Regions from separate parts of the Shewanella sp. ECSMB14101 genome, predicted to be linked through region 1. Evidence: riboswitches for the same ligand, from Rfam matches in the RefSeq annotation. Region 1 holds a riboswitch; the other holds the start of a gene.
What was found. A riboswitch is a leader RNA that binds a small molecule or an ion and turns the genes downstream of it on or off. The one in region 1 is predicted to bind cyclic di-GMP.

Region 1 (4,230 bases):
TTTAGAGATAGTAGCCTGCCCTGTGTGTAAGGGTAAGCTTGAGTATGACAAAGCTAATCAACAGCTTATCTGTAAGGCTGACCGTTTAGCCTATGCCATTAATGAAGGGATCCCTGTGCTGTTGGAAACCAAGGCAACACCTTGGACTGAAGAAGCTTAATCCTTTTATTGAGACGCGTGATGACAGGCGCGTCTCTTTCATTTTATCCCCCCAATTGCTCACAGAACCCACGTCCGTTGCCCCAAATATTGCTTTTGCCTCCGCCAGCACTGATAATCCCTGTTCATTTTTATCGGAGTACCTTGTGTGACTGTTACTAGCCTTCAAAGCGTGATTGAAAAATTGTTAGCGGAAAATCAAGGTGTACGAGTAGTCAGTTTCGAACATCAAGGACATAAATATTGGCTGAAGCAGGCTGAGCACCTAACTGGTGCCATGCGTTTGCTCAAGGCACAGCCCCACGCTTCGTTACAGCTTGAAATCGCCACCCTGGCTAAACTTGCACAACAAGGCGCTCCAGTGCCTGAATTGGTTGCAAGCGGTGAGGATTTTTTGGTGGTGGCCGATGTGGGGATGCCGGTGAATCGCTGGTTGAATGCCGATGTTTCTGAGGCCGAGAAATTACAGATATTAAAAGATAGCGCCGCAGGCCTAGCACAGCTGCATTTGAAAGGGTTAGCGCACGGTAGACCCGCGCTGCGCGATATCTGTTGGGATGATGGGCAGGTGGCGTTTATTGATTTCGAGGCAAATCAGAAAGACAGCGATATGCATCAGCAGCAGATCAGAGATCTTTTAGTCTATATTCACAGCCTCTATCGTTATATTGGTCCCCACCCAGAGATCGCCGAGCCTGTGATTGCCGCCTATCGCAACGCTGGTGGCGAATCACTCTGGCAGGAATCTCAGCAGCAGATGTTAAAGTGGCAGTGGTTGAATTATCTCATCGCACCGCTAAAGTCCATTGGCGGTAAAGATCTTCGTCCAGTCTATTGGTTATTAAAACATTTTAAAGATATCGCTTAGTCCATCATTTATTATCTGTTCCGCTTCGAGGCGCCAAAATAGTCACTGGTGTTTCGAGGTGATTTCTTATTTTTAGTCTTTCTTGGTTCAAAATGTCGGATATAGCTTGATTTGTGGTGAAGCATCCTTTGCCGTCGGTGTTGTGCCAATGTTTATTCTGGTTGCGTCAGCCTGTGTGAAATTTATACATTCATTGTGCGTTGATTTTCATGAGGTTTTAAAAGTTGGTTAAAAAATAATCATTTTTTTGGTTGAGTTAAACCTAATCAACTTGCTAGAATGCCCGTGTTCTCTGGGCTTCACGGCCCAGAAGGTTTTTTCGAAAGCACTCTCGAAACGGCAAGCATTAAGAAATTAATGTACGCAAAGCCACAGGCCCTAATTGCATAGCAAAGGGTGGCTGGGTTACCGAATGAGCGTTGATAGAGCCCTGTACTTGTACTGGGAGCTTTCGAAGTGATGTTGACTTTGAGAGGCCCTAGCTATGAGTTCAGTTCATTGCGCCGTTGCGCTTACCGATTCTCCTTTTCTTAAAACCCTAGGTTTTGGCCTATTGGGCGCTGGCCTATTGTCGGCGTCGGCTATCATGCCAGTGCATGCCGGCTCTCATGGAGAGCAAATTTCCGCGGCGGCTCAGGCTAATCGTGATGCCAAGCAACAGGCGCGTCTGACTCATAAGGCGGAGCTTGAAACTCAGACGCTACAACTTTCAGCAGTTGCTGCACAATTCCTAAACGCCACTAAGTCAAATAAAGGTGCATCTCATGCTTCTGATGCGGCGCTTTACCAGCAACTTCAAGCACTGGTTGCGGAGAGACAAGTAGAACAGCAGGCTCTTCTAATACTTGATCCTTACAGCGTTGTCTCTTCTGTATTGCCTATGGCGAAGCGTCGTGGCATGCCTGCCGAGATCCAGGCCAAACTAGCTCAACAAGCCGAATTAGTGGGTGAGCTGGAAGCAGTGTATGAAGATTTTGCGGATCCAAGCGAGAATCGCTTGCGTCATTTCCTGGTGACTGACCAGGGCCGAGTTGAAATGTATCTACCTGCCGATACTCGGTCACAAAAGTTGCAAAGCGGTATGCAGGTCAAAGCTAAAGGTTGGCTGTTTAATTCAGAGAACACTGAGAATAGCAGCTTAGCTATCGAGCAAGGTGAGGAAAACCTATTAATACTCGCGGCCGGTGAGACAAGCTCAGCGTCAACATCATCTTATCAAATCCCAACCAAATCGACCGGTGAACAAAACGTGCTGGTACTAATGCTTAACTTTCAGGATAATCCAGTTGAGCCTTGGACATCGCAAGAAGTTGATCAAATGGTATTCGGCACTGTCAATGATTATTACCGGGAGGCATCCAATGGCCAGACCTGGCTCAATGGTGACGTCAAAGGCTACCTTACCCTTCCCATAGATACAACTTGCGTTACCACTGATATAGAACTGGCTGCAAGAGAAGCGGCGCTAAACAATGGAATCGATCTTAGTCTATATCCGCGATTAGTGTTTTTAATGCCAAAAAGCGATCAATGTGGTGGCCTACGTGGTCAAGGCACACTGGGTTTGGGCGTTACTACCAGCAATCCCTCCAGAGCATGGATTTTTGGAGAGCTCAATCTAATGACGATAGGTCATGAACTAGGGCATAACCTAGGATTACAGCATGCGAAATTTTTAGGCTGTCCTAGTGGTGATATCGATTCCAACTGTTTTTCAAGTGAATATGGCGATAGCCTAGATCTTATGGGTCAATCCGTTAGCGGGCATTTCAACGCATTTAATAAGGAGCGTCTTGGCTGGATAGCCGCTGATAAAGGTGAGGTCGTTACAGCCGACAGGGACGGTAGTTACCTGTTGGAACCTTATGAAATGGCGCCAACTGGCAAAGCTAAGAGCCTTAAGGTTCGCCGCGGCACGGATTCTGTTACCGGAGAACCGCTTTACTATTACCTCGAATACCGACAGCCTATTGGTTCCGATAGTTTTTTAAGCGGCAAAGCCGTTACGCAAGGGGTACTGGTTCACTTAAATCGAAATGAAGACAATATCGACAGTAGCCTGCTGCTGGATATGACGCCAGGCAGTTCAATTTATGATTTGGATGATGCTGCTCTTCTAACGGGCAAAAGCTACACAGATAATCTTGCCGGTGTCACCATTACCACTGAGTGGTCAGATAGCACGGGTGTGGGTGTAAATGTCAGCTACTCAGCACAGCAAAGCTGTATTGCTGCGCAGCCAAGTATTGAGCTAGCGTCAAGCAGCAGTGTGTGGGCCGAGGCTGGTGAAATCGTATCTTATCAAGTCACGTTAACAAACAATGACAGTGTCGAGTGTGGCAGCAGCAACTACAAAGTGTCTGCCCAAGTAGCATCGGGTTGGAATGCAACGCAGCAATCTGTGAGCTTAACGCCGGGTCAAAGTACAACGATAAGCTTAAACGTTACCTCAAGCACGACCGCTACAGATGGTTTCTATGACGTGACCATCGAAGGTGCGAATACGAGCGATAGTCGCTATCAGGCCAGCACTACTGCTACTTATGTGGTTGAGGCACCTGTTGCTGCCTGTGTATCGGCAAACCCGCAATGGACTTTGTTAAGCAATAGTTCAACCGAGGTTGCAGCGGGCACTGCGGTTACTTATCAAGGCACGCTAACCAATAAAGACTCCGATAGCTGCGCTGCTTCGACTTTTGATGTAAAGGCAAGCCTGCCATCGGGTTGGCAAGCAACTAGCACAAGTGCAACCTTGGTGCCGGGCCAATCACAAACCCTGAGCGTAAGTGTTACCTCGGCTTCGGATGCCAATGCCGGTGTGTATGACTTTAGCATGGTTGCACTAAACCGGAGTAACGTCGGCTACCAGAGCTCTGCCAGCGCCACTTATCAGGTAGCAGCACCGATCGCCAGTTGTCAATTAGCGGCACCAAAACTGAATGTGACTGATGTATTAGGGGCCGAAGTTGATGCGGGCACAGTGCAACACTATAGCGTAGAAATAACCAACGAGAATCAGGATTGTGACGATGCCACCTATAACTTGAGCATTGCTACGCCAAGCGGTTGGAGTGCCAGCAATAATACAGTGACCTTGGCAAGCGGCGCTACGACTATGGTAAGTGTGAACGTAACGTCAACGACCAGCGCTAATGCCGGCAGCTATAACTTGATGTTAACAGCTAAGGATGTCGTCAATACCG
Region 2 (4,230 bases), on a different contig from region 1:
TAACCTTTTCCTAGCTAAAAGTTTTATAGTGTAGTAGCGGATATTCATAATGCTGTTTTCACCTCTACTCAAAGCGAAAAAACGGTCTTCTGTTGCCAGAAGACCGTGCCAACATGCTAATAATGTTTATTCACTATCGCAGTGATTGTCCTCATTGAATGCTGTGACGGCTTGAACAAATGCCGAATACTCTGATCTATCCGCTTTGCTTACTACATCATTAAAGTCTTTCTCGAATAAGAAAGCTTCAGCGTCATTAAGTAACTGTACTGTGTAAGAATTATTTGTATTGAGTTTAGCCGCTATCAACTGGGCATAGAGCATGCTGTAGGTTTTACCTTTAGCACTCCAAAGTGATCCATTATAGGGTTTATCACCTTCCTCTTTATCACCGAAACGGCCAATGATTTCATCGATTAGCAAGCCGTTAATGGTAACAGTAGCGCCATTCCAAGCGTGGTTCTTCCAATATCCAATCGTTTTACTGCACATGACTAATGGGCCTGTAGTCATGTCACCATAAAGGTGATCAAATGGCAGATCATCTTTGTACATTGGATAATTACCGTTAGCTACGGCAGAAGCGTCAACGACGCTTAACTCTCTAATAGCGTTACCTATACCGTTTGAGCCTAAAAGGTTGCCCAGGCCTCCAGCACGAAATGCCAGCCCCGTGTAGCGGTCAGAAACAGGACCGATAAGTTCTACGCCTACTGTTTCTGAGGGAGGAATGGGAAGGGTAAGCTCGAAAAGACCATTCTGGTTGACCATATACAGTGTGCCGTATTGATCAAATGCGATATCACCACCATTACCTACGGTTAATGTCCCGACTAAAGTAGCCTCTGCTGTAGACTTGTTTATTGAATAGAGTCCGCCTGTAGTCTTATTGGTAACATATAGCGTCCCATCTGGAGATACGGCAGCTTGATCAGAGTCTCCTGAAAAGTTCGCTAGTGAGCCTATTAGATCTACTGTAGCGGTGGCGACTTCATATTTAATGAGGGAATTGTTATCGATTAACCATATGATACTGCCGTCTTGTTCTGCGGCGAGTGAATCGACATGGTTGAAATCAACGATGCCGTCTGGCAACAACGACAGGTTTGCGTGCCCACTAACTGAGTCTATATCAACGCGATATAAGGCTGATTTTCCATCAGCAGGTCCCATGGTATCTGAAAGATAAATAACATCATTCACTGCGAGTGCGGAAAGCGAGAAACTCGCAATTACTGACGCTAGTAACACATTACTCTTTTTCATTTCTTTAGCTCCTTGCTTGTCCGAAAGCTATCGGTGCATATTACGCCGATAAAAAACGGGCTCCGTTATGAATGTAGTTAACGGTAACCCGGCTATCTCGAACTCGGAGGAGACCCGTGGTTTTGCGTCTCTGTATTGCTACAGGTTTGCCTTTTCGTCCATAAGGTATAGCAGCAATTTGAAAAAGTGCAATTTGTTTAGGATGGCTAAAAAGCGATAGCAGATGGTTGAGACCGAAATTACTCGACTGCTATCAGAAAGATATAGGTGCGCTAACTCTACTGGCGGCATCTCATTATATTGCCAACCATCCCCAACCAAGCTTCAGTTAAACTGCTATAGCCACAGCTGAAACGGTCATATCTTTTGTGTAAGTGGCAGTTGCTCAGCGTGATACATGATTAAATCGCTTATAGCATTATTAATAGCATCAGAGGCATGCCAATGTGGCAGTCACCACAATGCAATTGATTTTACAGATGCTTAGGGTTCTTTTATCTCGATACAGGCCTGATTGCGCCCGAGACTTTTGGCACGGTAAAGTAGCTTGTCTGCCTCCCCAAGCAATGTCTCTTTGCTTTGGTAGTCATTGAGCCAAATCATTCCGCCAATACTCACTGTCAAAAAGCCGCTGGCCGATGCGGCGTGGTTAATCGCAAGCTTGGCGATGGCCTTTTGAATCCGCGCTATAACGTTTTCTACTCCGGCTCTTTGGGTATCGGGGAGCACTATCACAAACTCTTCGCCGCCATAGCGCGCCACTAAATCCGCAGGTCGTCGACAGCTTTCTCCCAAAGCCTGTGCCACTGAGCATAGCGCCTCATCTCCCATTTGATGTCCGAAGTTATCGTTGTATTGTTTGAAGTAGTCGATGTCCACCATCAGTACACAAATTGCCGTGGACTGGCGTTGTGCCAGGATCAGCTGGGTTTCAATATATTGGTCAAAGAAATGGCGATTCTTCACACCGGTTAGGCCGTCTAGAAAGGCAAGCCGACGTAATAAATCGCTCTGCCGCTTGAGCATCAAGTGGGCCTTGATACGGTTTTTCAAAGTATTGGCGTTAAATGGCTTGGCGATAAAGTCGACTCCACCGGCTTCCCAGCAGGCATTTTCGTCATTTTGCCCCTGCAGACCGGTGATAAAGATAACCGGGATATTTGTGAGGTTAGGATGCTGTTTCATCAATTTACAGGTAGCCAGACCATCCTGTTCGGGCATAATGACGTCCATCAATACTAGGTCTGGCAGCATCTCAAGGCATATTTCAATGGCTCGGCGACCAGAGGTGGCCATTAGCACCTGGTATTGGTTTTTGATAATGTGATTAACTATCTGAATGTTGGATGGTTTATCGTCAACGATCAGTATCTTAGCAGAGCTATCTTCGGAGTCGTTAAATGGCTGTTCCTGATTCATCATCCTATTTCCTCTACTCCTTGGAAGGCCGCCAGTAACACAAGTGATTGATTAAAATCCAAGTTATTAGCGGCATCCATTATTTTTTCTGTCAGCGCAGCATCCTGTTGTGCAAGTGATCCGCGCAGACTTTCAAGTAAATCCAGCGCTGCCATGTCAGATTGACTCAATAGCTGCTTTAACACATTGAGTTGTGCCGCCAGCTCTGCATTAGGTATTGAGGTGTGTGTTGTGACCTCAGGCTTTTGGGCGTGTGTCGAAAGTAACTGTTGCAATTGTTCCAGTTGTAAAATAGTCTCAGCGAGCGCTCTGACCACATCTCCATCGGGGGACACGTTCTGTTCACCTTCCTGACGGCTGCTGTCTTCGGCTTGCTTTAAGAGCTGAGCTAACGCTGTAAACCCACAGCTAGCTGCTCCACTTTTGAGGCTATGGTACTGAATTATAGCGTCTTTAATCGGTAACTGATGTAAGGATAGTCTAGTTTGTGCATGGCGAATATCCAGCAAAAATTGATTTATCACCTCGGTAAATAAAGCACGGTCGCCCAAACGCTTGCAGGCATATTTTAGATCTAGGCCATTGGCCTGTGAAAAGTGTATGATGGCTTTCGGCAATGCATCTTTCGGCAACTGAAACGGCTCGGCAGTGTCTAACGTTCCATCGTTCGTGTCCATTAAGGATGTCGTACTAATATGCTTCTCTTTTCCTGAAGAGCCATTTGGCATGCTCAGGTACTGGTGCAGTTGCTCCGCTACTCGTTCTATCTCAAAAGGTTTAGAAATATGATCATTCATGCCAGCATCTCGGCAAGCCTGCTTATCTTCCGGCATGGCGTTAGCTGTCATGGCGATAATAGGTAAGTCGGTCAGCTTGAGTGCTGTGCGAATATTTCGGGTAGTTTCGTAACCGTTCATTCCAGGCATCTGGATATCCATAAGTACCAAATCAAACTGTTGCCGAGTGAGGATTTCCAATGCCTGAAAACCATCAAAGGCCTCGGTGACATCGGCGCCAAGCTGACTCAACAGACTGGAGGCAACTAAGCGATTGGTGGCATTGTCTTCTATCAATAGCAACCGCCTGCCAACCAGACTGGGTGCCAATGGCAGGTGAGGTAACATATCCAAACAATCGTCGCTGTGATTGTCCAATACTCTTTGTAGGCAGACGCTCAACATATCACGGGTAACAGGTTTAATCAGAGTGGCATCAAACTCTTCTTCGCTGTGTTTAAGTTGCTCTTCTAGTACGGTTTGGCTATAAGCTGTCACAATTATGATGCCGGGCTGTTTGGCTAACGACTCTAGTCGTCTTATCTGTGACGCCAGCGTTAGCCCGTCCAACCCCGGCATCTGCCAATCAAGTAGCAAGACGTCAAAGGATTCCGGCGCCAGATCCTCGATGGCCTTCATGGCGGTTAAACCATTGTCGAGCGCAGTAACTTCGCAACCCATATTCTGCAGCAATTCTTTGATCACCAAGCGAGAAGTATCGTTATCTTCCACCAGTAATACTTTCACACCGCGAAAGCGGCTATCCTGA

Region 2: linked by a shared signal. The riboswitch ahead of NY07_RS14535 (hypothetical protein) and the one ahead of NY07_RS12035 (Ig-like domain-containing protein) in region 1 are both predicted to bind cyclic di-GMP.

The regions. Positions count from the first base shown of each region.
Region 1 covers NZ_JSFF01000014.1:87,721-91,950, forward strand. The annotation lists gene NY07_RS12025 (Trm112 family protein) at 1-160, shown strand, start outside; gene NY07_RS12030 (serine/threonine protein phosphatase) at 308-1,027, shown strand; cyclic di-GMP riboswitch class I at 1,356-1,440, shown strand; gene NY07_RS12035 (Ig-like domain-containing protein) at 1,512-4,230, shown strand, end outside.
Region 2 covers NZ_JSFF01000019.1:117,241-121,470, reverse strand. The annotation lists gene NY07_RS14535 (hypothetical protein) at 127-1,266, opposite strand; cyclic di-GMP riboswitch class I at 1,346-1,427, opposite strand; gene NY07_RS14530 (GGDEF domain-containing response regulator) at 1,750-2,688, opposite strand; gene NY07_RS14525 (response regulator) at 2,685-4,230, opposite strand, start outside.